3 regions of the Pseudomonas sp. DW-iso3 genome follow, and region 3 is predicted to be linked to each of the others. Evidence: riboswitches for the same ligand, from Rfam matches in the RefSeq annotation. Region 3 holds a riboswitch; each other region holds the start of a gene.

Region 1 (3,269 bases), on a different contig from region 3:
GAATGCCGAGGGACGCTGCCGAGTCGCTGCCGAAGGTAAACGCATCCAACGCACGGCGGTGCCACAGGCACACCGCCAAGCCTGCAACGGCCACCGGCACCGCTAACCACACCGAGGGCCAGCGCACACCACTGAGGTTGCCGAGCAGCCAGAACAGGATGCCGCGCGCCTGTTCGGAACTGGCGGATTTGGTGATCAGGAAGGCGGTGAGCGCATTGAACAACTGCGAGCCGGCAATGCCCGCCAGAATGATCTGGCCGGTGCCGCTGGCCGAACCGCTGGCGCGCGCGAGCAGGATCACCAGCGCAAACGCCGCCATGGCGCCAACAAACGCGCCCGCCGACAACGAAATCAACCCGCCGCCCACGCCGATCAACGCCACCAGCACCGCGCCAGTCGAAGCGCCGGCACTGATGCCCAGCAGGTAGGGATCGGCCAGTGGGTTGCGCAACAGCGATTGCAGGATCACCCCGCACGTCGCCAGCCCGGCGCCACACGCAGCGGCGACCAGGGCGCGGGTGAGGCGGTAGTTCCACACCACGCCTTCGTCGATGGGGTCAAGCACGTAGCTGGCCGCCCACAGTTTGTTGGCGAGCACCTGGAGCACGACTTGCGGCGAGATGGCGGTTTCGCCGATCGCCACCCCCGCGAGTAGGGCGGCTAATAGCAGGGCCAGGGCGAGTAGGGTGCGCGTCATTTGGGCAGGTCGTAGCCGTCGATGGCCGTGGCCAGTTGCTCAAGCCCGTCGAACGTGCGGATGCTGGCCTGCAGCGCCAGGGCATCGAGGATGATGATGCGGTTGTTTTTCACCGCGTCCATGTTGCGAGTCACGGGATCGCTGCGCAGGAAGGCCAGTTTCTTTTCATGGTCGTCGGCGGGGTAGCGGCGGCGGTCCATGCGTGCGATCACCAGAAAGGTCGGGTTGGCCTTGGCGAGGGTTTCCCAGCCGACGGCGGGCCATTCTTCATCGGATTGCACCACGTTGTGCAGACCGAGGGTTTCCAGCATGAACTCTGGAATGCCCTTGTGGCCGGCCACGTAAGGATCGCTGGCCATCTCGGAACTGGAGAACCACACCAAGGCACTGGCTTGCTTGAGGCCTTTGCTTTGCACGGTGGCAACAGATTTGGCCAAGCGTACCTTGAGGTCGTCGTTCAACTGTTGGCCGCGCGCCTGTACGTCGAAGATCTCGGCGAGTTGGCTGATGCTTTTATAGATCGTCTCGATTCGGAACGGCTCCAGCCGTGTGCCGTCGGCGCCTACCAGGTTGTCCTTGCCTTCGCAGTCGGAGGGCAGCAGGTAAGTGGGGATCTTCAGTTCATGGAATTGCTCGCGGGTGCCGACCACGCCCTGGGGCCCGACCACCCACTCCAGCTCGGCGGCCACCAGCTGCGGGCGCTTGGCGATCACGGCTTCAAAGCTCGGCTCATTGTTGGCTAGCCGCTCGATGCCGTCGTTCTGCACCTTGTACTGCGGCAGTACGCTGTTGAACCACAGTGAGGTGCCGACCACTTTGTCCCCCACGCCCAATGCGTAGAGCATCTCGGTGGCCGCCTGGCCGATGGTCACGCTGCGGGCGGGGGCTTGCTGGAAGGTCAGGCGACTGCCGCAGTTTTCCACGGTCAGCGGGTAGTGGGTGGGCGCGGCTTGGGCGAGGGCACAGAAGCCCAGGCCGGTGAGCAGGGCGGTAACGCGTGGCAGCATGGGGCAATCTCCGAATGAACCGTACGTGCCATTCGGAAATACACCCTTAAGCGCTGCACTAGAAAAACAGGCAAGAATGTCCTTCCCGGACACCCCGCCGGTTGGTAATTGAGCTTGGGCCGGCAGGTCTCCTGACTGATGCGTCGTCGCCAGGCTCCGGCCTTCCCGGACAAGGTCCAGTGGCATCAGGGAGCAGGCTCAGCACCTACAGTTGCGGGGGCAGTTCCGATTGGCGAGGGTGTACCGCGCTTCGGATTCCCTATTAGTCCCGTTTGGGAACCGGCGCGGTATGGTAGTTGATTAGGGCGGGGCGATATAGCCCGAGGCACGCCCGGTCAGAGACGAATGTCTTCAGGCCCCTGTATCAGGGCTTCAATCCGCGTGCCGGTGGCGCGTTCTTCGTTGCTGAAGCCGTCGTAGTCGGCCAGGTTGGCAAAACGCAGGCCGGTGAGGCGTTCTATCTGGATTACGCTGCGCTGGTAGGTCCTAAGCTGGCCGAACACCAGGTCGAGCTGGCCCAGCTCGCGGCTCTGGTCGATCATGTAGGCGCTGGCCGAAGGCTTGCCGTCATCGCTGAGGTAGGCGACCACTTTCCAGAACGCCTTGGGGATCTGGACGCCCCGGTACACCCGGTCTTCGTCGGCGAACACCGGGCCGGTGAACACGGTGGCTCGGGCTTTCCAGCGCTGGGTGTTGTCGAGGATGTAGTCTTCGAGCTCCAGCCACGTTTTCTGGTTGAACCCGCTCATCTGCGGTGAACAGTTGGTGAAGTGGAAGGTGTCGAAGTTGGCGGTTTGCGCCGCGTCGCCCCAGTTGGGGTCTTGTCGGCGCACCAAGTGGCCGCGATCCAGGCCGTTGCTGGCATACAGTGCTTCGCCCACCTGCGCATCAATGGGCAGGCGTCCGTCGTAGGCCCAGGTGTCGTTGCTGCGAATGATGTCCATATGCTGCCCGCCATCGATGTTGACGCCCACATACAGCGCGAGCCGCTTCGAGCGTGACATCGTTATCGAGAAGTGCGTGTAGTCCAGGCGCTTCTGGACATCGCCGGCCAAGGTCTCTTCAACCGTAGGCCAGGGCACCCCGAAGCTGCCGAGAAAGTCCTCAGCGTAGCCGCGTCGGTCCTTCAAGTCGTTGGCCGAGGTGACGCGGGGCGTCGCGGCTCGTGCCTCCAGCAATGTGGGGCTCGGTGCGATCAATGGGCGCAGGTCAGCGAGCCTGGGGCGGTATGAAAGGTCGATTTTGGCTTTACGTGCGGGCATCGGTCAGTCCTCCTTGGATAAACACGACTGCAACATAGGTTAATGACAATTGATGACACGCGATAACCCCTGGAGGCTATCCTGAATCGATGACCCGGACGTTGTTACCTGCCAAATGGAGCCAGCCAATGTGTGTTCGCCAGCCGAATCGTAATCCGATTTTCTGCCTGATCCCGCCCTATATGCTCGACCAGATCGCGCGCAACGGGGACAAAGCGCAACGGGAGGTCGCGTTGCGCACCCGCGCCAAGGACACAACGTTCCGCTCGCTACGGATGGTCGCCGTGCCTGCCAAGGGACCGG
Region 2 (3,269 bases), on a different contig from region 3:
AGCAGGTAGAGCATGCCGCCGCATTCGGCGAGCAGCGGTTTGCCGGCGGCATGATGAGCGCGGATGGCGTCAAGCATCGAGGTGTTTTCCGCCAGCGCCTGGTGGTGCAATTCCGGATAACCACCGGGCAGATAGAGGCTGTCGACGTCAGGCAATTTGCGATCGTGGATCGGCGAGAAAAACTCCAGTTCAGCGCCCATTGCCCGCAGCAGGTCGAGGCTGGCGCCATAGGTAAACGCGAAGGCTTCGTCGCGGGCCACGGCGATGCGCACACCGTTGAGCAGTGGCTGGGTTTCGATCACTTCCGGTGCGGCAAAGGTCACTGGCGGCGGCAAAGCCACTTCGCAACTGCTGCCCAGCGCTTGGGCGGCTGCATCGAGACGCACATCGAGGTCGTTCAGTTCGCTCGCCTGTACCAGGCCTAAGTGACGGCTAGGCAGTTCGATACCGGTCTCGCGGGATAACGCGCCGTACCAGCGCAGGCCTTCGGTGAGGCTGCCTTCGAGCAATTGTGCGTGACGCAAGGTGCCAACGCGATTGGCCAGCACCCCGGCAAACGGCAGATCCGGCTGATAACGTGCCAGGCCCAGGGCCAACGCGCCGAAGGTCTGGGCCATCGCCGTACCGTCAATCACGCCCAAGACAGGCACGCCGAAGTGTCGCGCCAGGTCGGCGCTGGACGGTGTGCCATCGAACAGGCCCATCACGCCTTCGATCAGGATCAGGTCCGCCTCCCCCGCCGCTTCCCATAGCAAGCGACGACTTTCCTGCTCGCCCACCATCCACATGTCCAATTGATACACCGGCGCACCGCTGGCGCGTTCGTGGATCATCGGATCGAGGAAGTCCGGGCCGCATTTGAACACGCGTACCCTGCGCCCCAGGTTGCGGTGCAATCGGGCAAGCGCGGCGGTGACGGTGGTTTTGCCCTGGCCGGACGCCGGTGCGGCAATCAAGACGGCCGGGCAATGACGGGGCTGATTCAAAGTTCGACGCCCTTCTGTGCCTTGATACCGGCTTGGAACGCGTGTTTGAGCATGCCCATTTCGGTGACGGTGTCGCCCATTTCGATCAGTTCAGGCTTGGCACCGCGGCCAGTGACCACCACGTGTTGCATCGGCGGGCGGGCTTGCAGGTCGCTGAGCACCTGGTCCAGGTCGAGATAGCCGTGCTTGAGGGCGATGTTCAGTTCGTCGAGTACGACAAGACCGATAGACGGGTCCTGCAGCAACTCGCGGGAAACCGCCCAGGCGGCTTCGGCGGCGGCGATGTCACGCTGGCGGTCCTGGGTTTCCCAGGTGAAGCCTTCGCCCATGACATGAAAGCGCACTTGCTCAGGGAAACGGCGGAAGAACAATTCCTCACCGGTACTGTTGCGCCCCTTGATGAACTGCACCACACCGCACTGCATGCCGTGCCCCATGGCCCGGGCCAGCATGCCGAACGCGGAGCTGCTCTTGCCTTTGCCGTTGCCGGTCAGCACCAGCAACAGGCCGCACTCGTTCGGGGAGTTGGCGATGCGTTCATCGATCACGGCTTTTTTGCGCAGCATGCGCGCCAGGTGGCGTTCGTCGCGGTCGGGGGAATCGGTCATGGCAGCTCTCCGTTGGGGCTGGACAAAAACGGCGGGCAGGAAAAAGAAAAAACAGACAGCCAAGCATCGCCCACCGTGATGCTGTTGGATGTTGCAGGCCGGTCTCCGGGCTCATGAGTGGCGCGCGTCTTATAGAAGCGCAGACCGACGCTGCGCCTTCCCATATCGCGAGCGATACAGTGGCAAAAGGCAGCGTCTTGACTCATTTACCGTTGCGGGGGCAGCGCCGGGATCGCGGCGTCACTGTGTACAAGTGCGCTCACTCACCGGCTTCCCTGTTTCACTCCGTCGACCCATGGGTCACAGAGCACCTGGAACAAGCGGCGAAGGGTAGTAGTTTGAGGGGCGAGCTGCAAGCTTCAAGCTGATCGACGCAAGCAGGCATCGCACCGCTTGCAGCTTCACGCGTGAAACCTGCCGCTGCTTTCTAGGGATTACGCGCCAGATTGCCTGGCAACACGCGCTTGGCGCTCAGGTAGGCATTCTGCCAATACGCCTTGGACAAGGTGTCCAGCTTCACCGTACCGCCGGTTTGCGGTGCATGCACAAAACGGCCTTCACCGACGTAGATCCCGGCGTGGCTGACCTGTGAACCGCCGCCCGTGGCAAAGAACAACAGGTCGCCCGTCTGCAGATTCTGCTCGCTGACATCTTGCGCACGCATCACGATCAATTCGCGAGTGGTACGCGGCAGGGAGATACCGGCAGCGTCGCGGAAGACAAAACCGATCAGGCCACTGCAATCAAACCCGGAGTCCGGTGTGTTGCCGCCCCACCGATAAGGCGTGCCGACCAGGCCCAGGGCACGGAAGAGGACGTCTTCGGCCGCAGGCGAGAAATTCTGGCTGGAATAGTTGAACACCGGCTTGGGCTTCACCGCTACGGGAGCAGGCGGCGGTGGACGACTTGCGCAGGCGCTGAGCAGCGCGGCGCAAAGAATGAGGATCAGGCGGGCCGAGGTCGACATGGGCAGAACAATCCTGGTCTGGATGCGGCTTTCGCTGCCGAACGCTGAAAACCAGAACGCGCAAGCAAAGCTCGCGCGAACGGATTACAACAATGTCCAGGGATTCTAGCGCTTACACGTCAAACTTCAAGTATCACTTTAAGTTTACTTGCTAGCGGTAACTGTCGTCGGGGCCATGGCGAGTGCGCGCTTGGCTTCGATGAAGGTTTTGCTCCAGTAGCTGTCGCCCAGGTTGTCGACTCGAACACCGCCACTGCGACGGCTGCTGGAGTGGATAAACTGGTTGTCGCCCAAGTAGATACCGGCATGACTCACACGACCACGCCCTGCCGTACTGAAGAAAAGCAGATCACCGGGCTTGAGGTTGTTGCGCGCGACCAACGGTGCATCCACGTTGATCATTTCGCGGGTGGAGCGTGGCAGGTTCATGCCCGCTTCTTCACGAAACAGATAGCCGATGAAACCGCTGCAGTCGAAGCCGGCTTCAGAAGTGCCGCCGAAACGGTAACGGGTACCGATCAGGGACATGCCGCGTTCGAGGATGCTGTCGGCCAGAACGGGAAGCTGGTAAGGCTTGCTACCGGAGAAGTTGGTCAGCTCTTTTTCAGTTGCCAGCTCTTCTTCATAAACAGAAGCAGACTGTGCAGCAACGAATTTTGCCTGATTTTGAACCTGTGGTTTTTGCTGTTCTGCCACCTGTTGAGGGTG
Region 3 (3,269 bases):
ATCGATACTGGCCAGCGCGCTAATACGGTGACGCTCGATACCGCCCTCGGCGAGGGCTGAATCGAACAGCGCCAGCAAGGTGTGAAGATCGCAACCCTGCTGGAAACCCAGGCCGATCACCAGGGTCATGCCGAGTATTGGTCGTCACGGTTGCGGCGGAACAGCCACGCGCTGATCAGGCCCAGTGCCAGCCAGAAAGCGACGTTGGTCAACTGTGAAGCGATCTTGAATTGTGCTTCCAGGGCTTGCGGTGCCAGCATCGAATGCACTTCGGGCTGTGGCGCGCCGATCACGTGGGGGACGGCGAGGATCGCCGCGCCCAGCACTTTCAACAGCCAGTTACGACCAAATACGATCAAAGCGATGCCGGCAGCTGTAGAAGCCGCAGTGCCGATCCACCAGGTTTGGCGCAGCGCCAGGTCCGCGGCGACAGTGCCCGGCAGCTCAGGCGGCAGGCCCATCGTCGGTGCCAGCACGAAGGTTGCGTAACCGGCCAAGCCCCACAGCAGGCCTTGGGCGGTGCGGGTTGGCGCGCGCAGTGTGTAGAGACCGGCCAGCATCAGCGCAAAACCGACCGCGACTACCAGATTACCGCCTGTGGTCGAGAGCACGCGCTGCCAGCCGTCTTCCGGCTCCCAGGCTTCGGCATCGTGGGTGTGGGCGGCAGCGCCTTCGGTGTGTTCGTGGGCCACTTCGGTGGCGGCCGGGGCCTTTTCAAAGGTTTCCGCCTGCAGAATCAGCGGGGCGACCCAGAAGCTTTGCAGCAAGGTCAGCAACAGGGCGGCCAGCAGGCCGGTGAAACCTGCAGTTTGCACGATACGCTTGATCATGTCGGCAGGTCTCAGTGGCACGGGAACGCAGCGCTGTGGCGGGTATCGTGGGCAGCGTTGTGCACGGCCTCGATGTGCGAGAAACCGGCAAAGTACACCAGGCACGCACCAAGGATCGACGCGCCGATGGCGGCGGTCAGGCGTTGGCTCAGGGTAGCGGTGCTGCTGGCGGAGTGCGAGGTGCTGCTGACGATTGACATGGCGCGTCCCTTTCAGGTGTCTGGGTGAAACGAGCGCATGGAAACCCCGCGAGCCAGGCACGCAGGGTTTGAACAGCGCCCGCCCACCGCGGGTTTGTTATCTGATTTTTTCGGGCCGGTCTCCGGGCTTGCGAGGGGCAGTCTGCCTAATAAGCATCGCCTTCCCATGCCGTCGAGGCACAGTGGATCTGACGCTTCACTCGCTTACCGTTGCGGGGGCAGCACCGGACTGGTCATATCGCTATGACGCACCGGTTTCCCGTTTCACCCTGTGAAGGGCACCCGAAACAAGATGTGTAGGAGAGCATGGGGGTGGGAGGGGAGTCAATTGGGGTGTGTACATATCCGTTGCTGCGGTGATGGCTGAAATGGGTTCCGCTCCTACAGCGAACCGCCTTTGCTCTACACCACTCAAGCCGGCTGTCAGGCCGCTGTGCTTTTGCTTTTGATCTTGATCTTGATCCTAAGCGCCCCCCCAATCCCTGTCGGATTACGGGCACACCGAGCGTGAGCGAGGTGCCGAGTGTTGGGGCAAGAGCCCTTTGGTTACTTTGGGGCTCTTTTCCAAAGTGACCCGCCGTAAGGGCGGAACCCATTTCAGCCGTTACCGCTGAAACGGATATGTACCCAACCCAACCCATCATTGACCATCCCCCAAGCACTGCGTAGCCTTACACCCTTCGAGGTTCTTCGGCCCAGGCCGAAGCTAAGAAGGGAACGCGGTCCAAGCCGCGGCTGCCCCCGCAACTGTAAAGGGTTCAGCTGACTGCCACGCCACTGCCGACAAGGCGGGAAGGCGCAGCCAGCGCCGGTCGCAAGACCCGCAAGCCCCAAGCCAGGAGACCTGCCTCGCAACCGATTTTCTACTTCAACCGGGCGGGGTGATCCGGTGACGAAATCCGCTGCTGCGCGCCGTCGCAGGGCCTATCGTCCCGTATGCCCGCCCCCAAGGGCATCCGATGAAAACACTGGCCAAACTCCCCGTCACCATCGTCACCGGCTTCCTCGGCTCGGGCAAGACTACCTTGCTGCGCCACATGCTCGACAACGCCCAGGGCCGTCGCATCGCCGTGATCGTCAACGAATTCGGCGAACTGGGCATCGACGGTGAAATCCTCAAGCAGTGCTCCATCGGCTGCACCGAAGAAGAAGCCAACGGCCGCGTCTACGAGTTGGCCAATGGCTGCCTGTGCTGCACCGTGCAGGAAGAGTTCTTTCCAGTGATGCGCGAATTGGTGGCCCGTCGCGGCGACCTCGACCATATCCTCATCGAAACCTCCGGCCTGGCCCTGCCAAAACCGCTGGTACAAGCCTTTCAGTGGCCGGAAATCCGCAGCGCCTGCACCGTCGACGCTGTGATCACCGTGGTCGACAGTCCGGCCGTGGCCGCCGGCACCTTCGCCGCTTTCCCGGACCAGGTGGATGCCCAGCGCAAGCTCGACCCGAACCTGGACCACGAGTCGCCGCTGCATGAGCTGTTCGCCGACCAACTGGCCAGCGCCGACCTGGTGATCCTCAACAAGAGCGACCTGATCAGCCCTGAAGACCTGGCCCGTGTGCGCCTGGAAGTCGCGGAAGAACTGCCGCCCGCGGTGAAGATCATTGAAGCCAGCAGCGGTCGTTTGCCGTTGGACGTGCTGATCGGCCTGGGTGCCGGCTCCGAAGAGCATATCGACGGTCGCCACAGTCATCACGACCATCACCATGACGGTGAAGACGATCATGACCATGATCACGACGCCTTCGACTCCATCTCCATCGACCTGCCGCAGGCCGATGAAGCGCTGCTGCTCGACGCCCTGACCCAGTTGGTGGTGCAACACGGCATCCTGCGCGTCAAAGGCTTCGCTGCGATTCCGAACAAGCCGATGCGCCTGCTGATCCAGGGGGTGGGTACGCGTTTCGACAAGCACTTCGACCGTGCCTGGGGCCCGGACGAAGCACGCATCACACGCTTGGTGCTGATCGGTCAGGACCTCGACGCGGCGGGCCTTGAAGCGCAACTGCGCGCAGCCCTCAGCGTTTAACCCATGCACCTGCTCAGGACCCAGCCCGGTGGTTTCGTCTCGGACGACAATATTGCCGACCTCGGACAAACCCCCGCTGATCTGGTGATCCTGTGCAGCGGCGATTCCAGCCTGGCGCTGCTGGCCGAAGCGGCCCAGCAGTTGCCGGACGATTACCCCAGCTTTCGCTTGGCCAACCCGATGCAGGTGCAGAACCATGCCTCGGTCGACCT

The links. A riboswitch is a leader RNA that binds a small molecule or an ion and turns the genes downstream of it on or off. The one in region 3 is predicted to bind cobalamin.
Region 1: linked by a shared signal. The riboswitch ahead of AC4PS7_RS12125 (ABC transporter substrate-binding protein) and the one ahead of cobW (cobalamin biosynthesis protein CobW) in region 3 are both predicted to bind cobalamin.
Region 2: linked by a shared signal. The riboswitch ahead of cobO (cob(I)yrinic acid a,c-diamide adenosyltransferase) and the one ahead of cobW (cobalamin biosynthesis protein CobW) in region 3 are both predicted to bind cobalamin.

Annotation. Positions count from the first base shown of each region.
Region 1 covers NZ_JBZXDZ010000003.1:654,963-658,231, forward strand. The annotation lists gene AC4PS7_RS12120 (FecCD family ABC transporter permease) at 1-697, opposite strand, end outside; gene AC4PS7_RS12125 (ABC transporter substrate-binding protein) at 694-1,704, opposite strand; cobalamin riboswitch at 1,809-2,003, opposite strand; gene AC4PS7_RS12130 (DNA/RNA non-specific endonuclease) at 2,040-2,966, opposite strand; gene AC4PS7_RS12135 (M4 family metallopeptidase) at 3,095-3,269, shown strand, end outside.
Region 2 covers NZ_JBZXDZ010000003.1:364,913-368,181, reverse strand. The annotation lists gene AC4PS7_RS10800 (cobyrinic acid a,c-diamide synthase CobB) at 1-986, opposite strand, end outside; gene cobO (cob(I)yrinic acid a,c-diamide adenosyltransferase) at 983-1,594, opposite strand; cobalamin riboswitch at 1,674-1,924, opposite strand; gene AC4PS7_RS10790 (C40 family peptidase) at 2,022-2,561, opposite strand; gene AC4PS7_RS10785 (C40 family peptidase) at 2,706-3,269, opposite strand, start outside.
Region 3 covers NZ_JBZXDZ010000004.1:480,384-483,652, forward strand. The annotation lists gene AC4PS7_RS14265 (cobalamin biosynthesis protein) at 1-129, opposite strand, end outside; gene AC4PS7_RS14270 (CbtA family protein) at 126-830, opposite strand; gene AC4PS7_RS14275 (CbtB domain-containing protein) at 842-1,030, opposite strand; cobalamin riboswitch at 1,127-1,331, opposite strand; cobalamin riboswitch at 1,697-1,896, shown strand; gene cobW (cobalamin biosynthesis protein CobW) at 1,990-3,057, shown strand; gene cobN (cobaltochelatase subunit CobN) at 3,061-3,269, shown strand, end outside.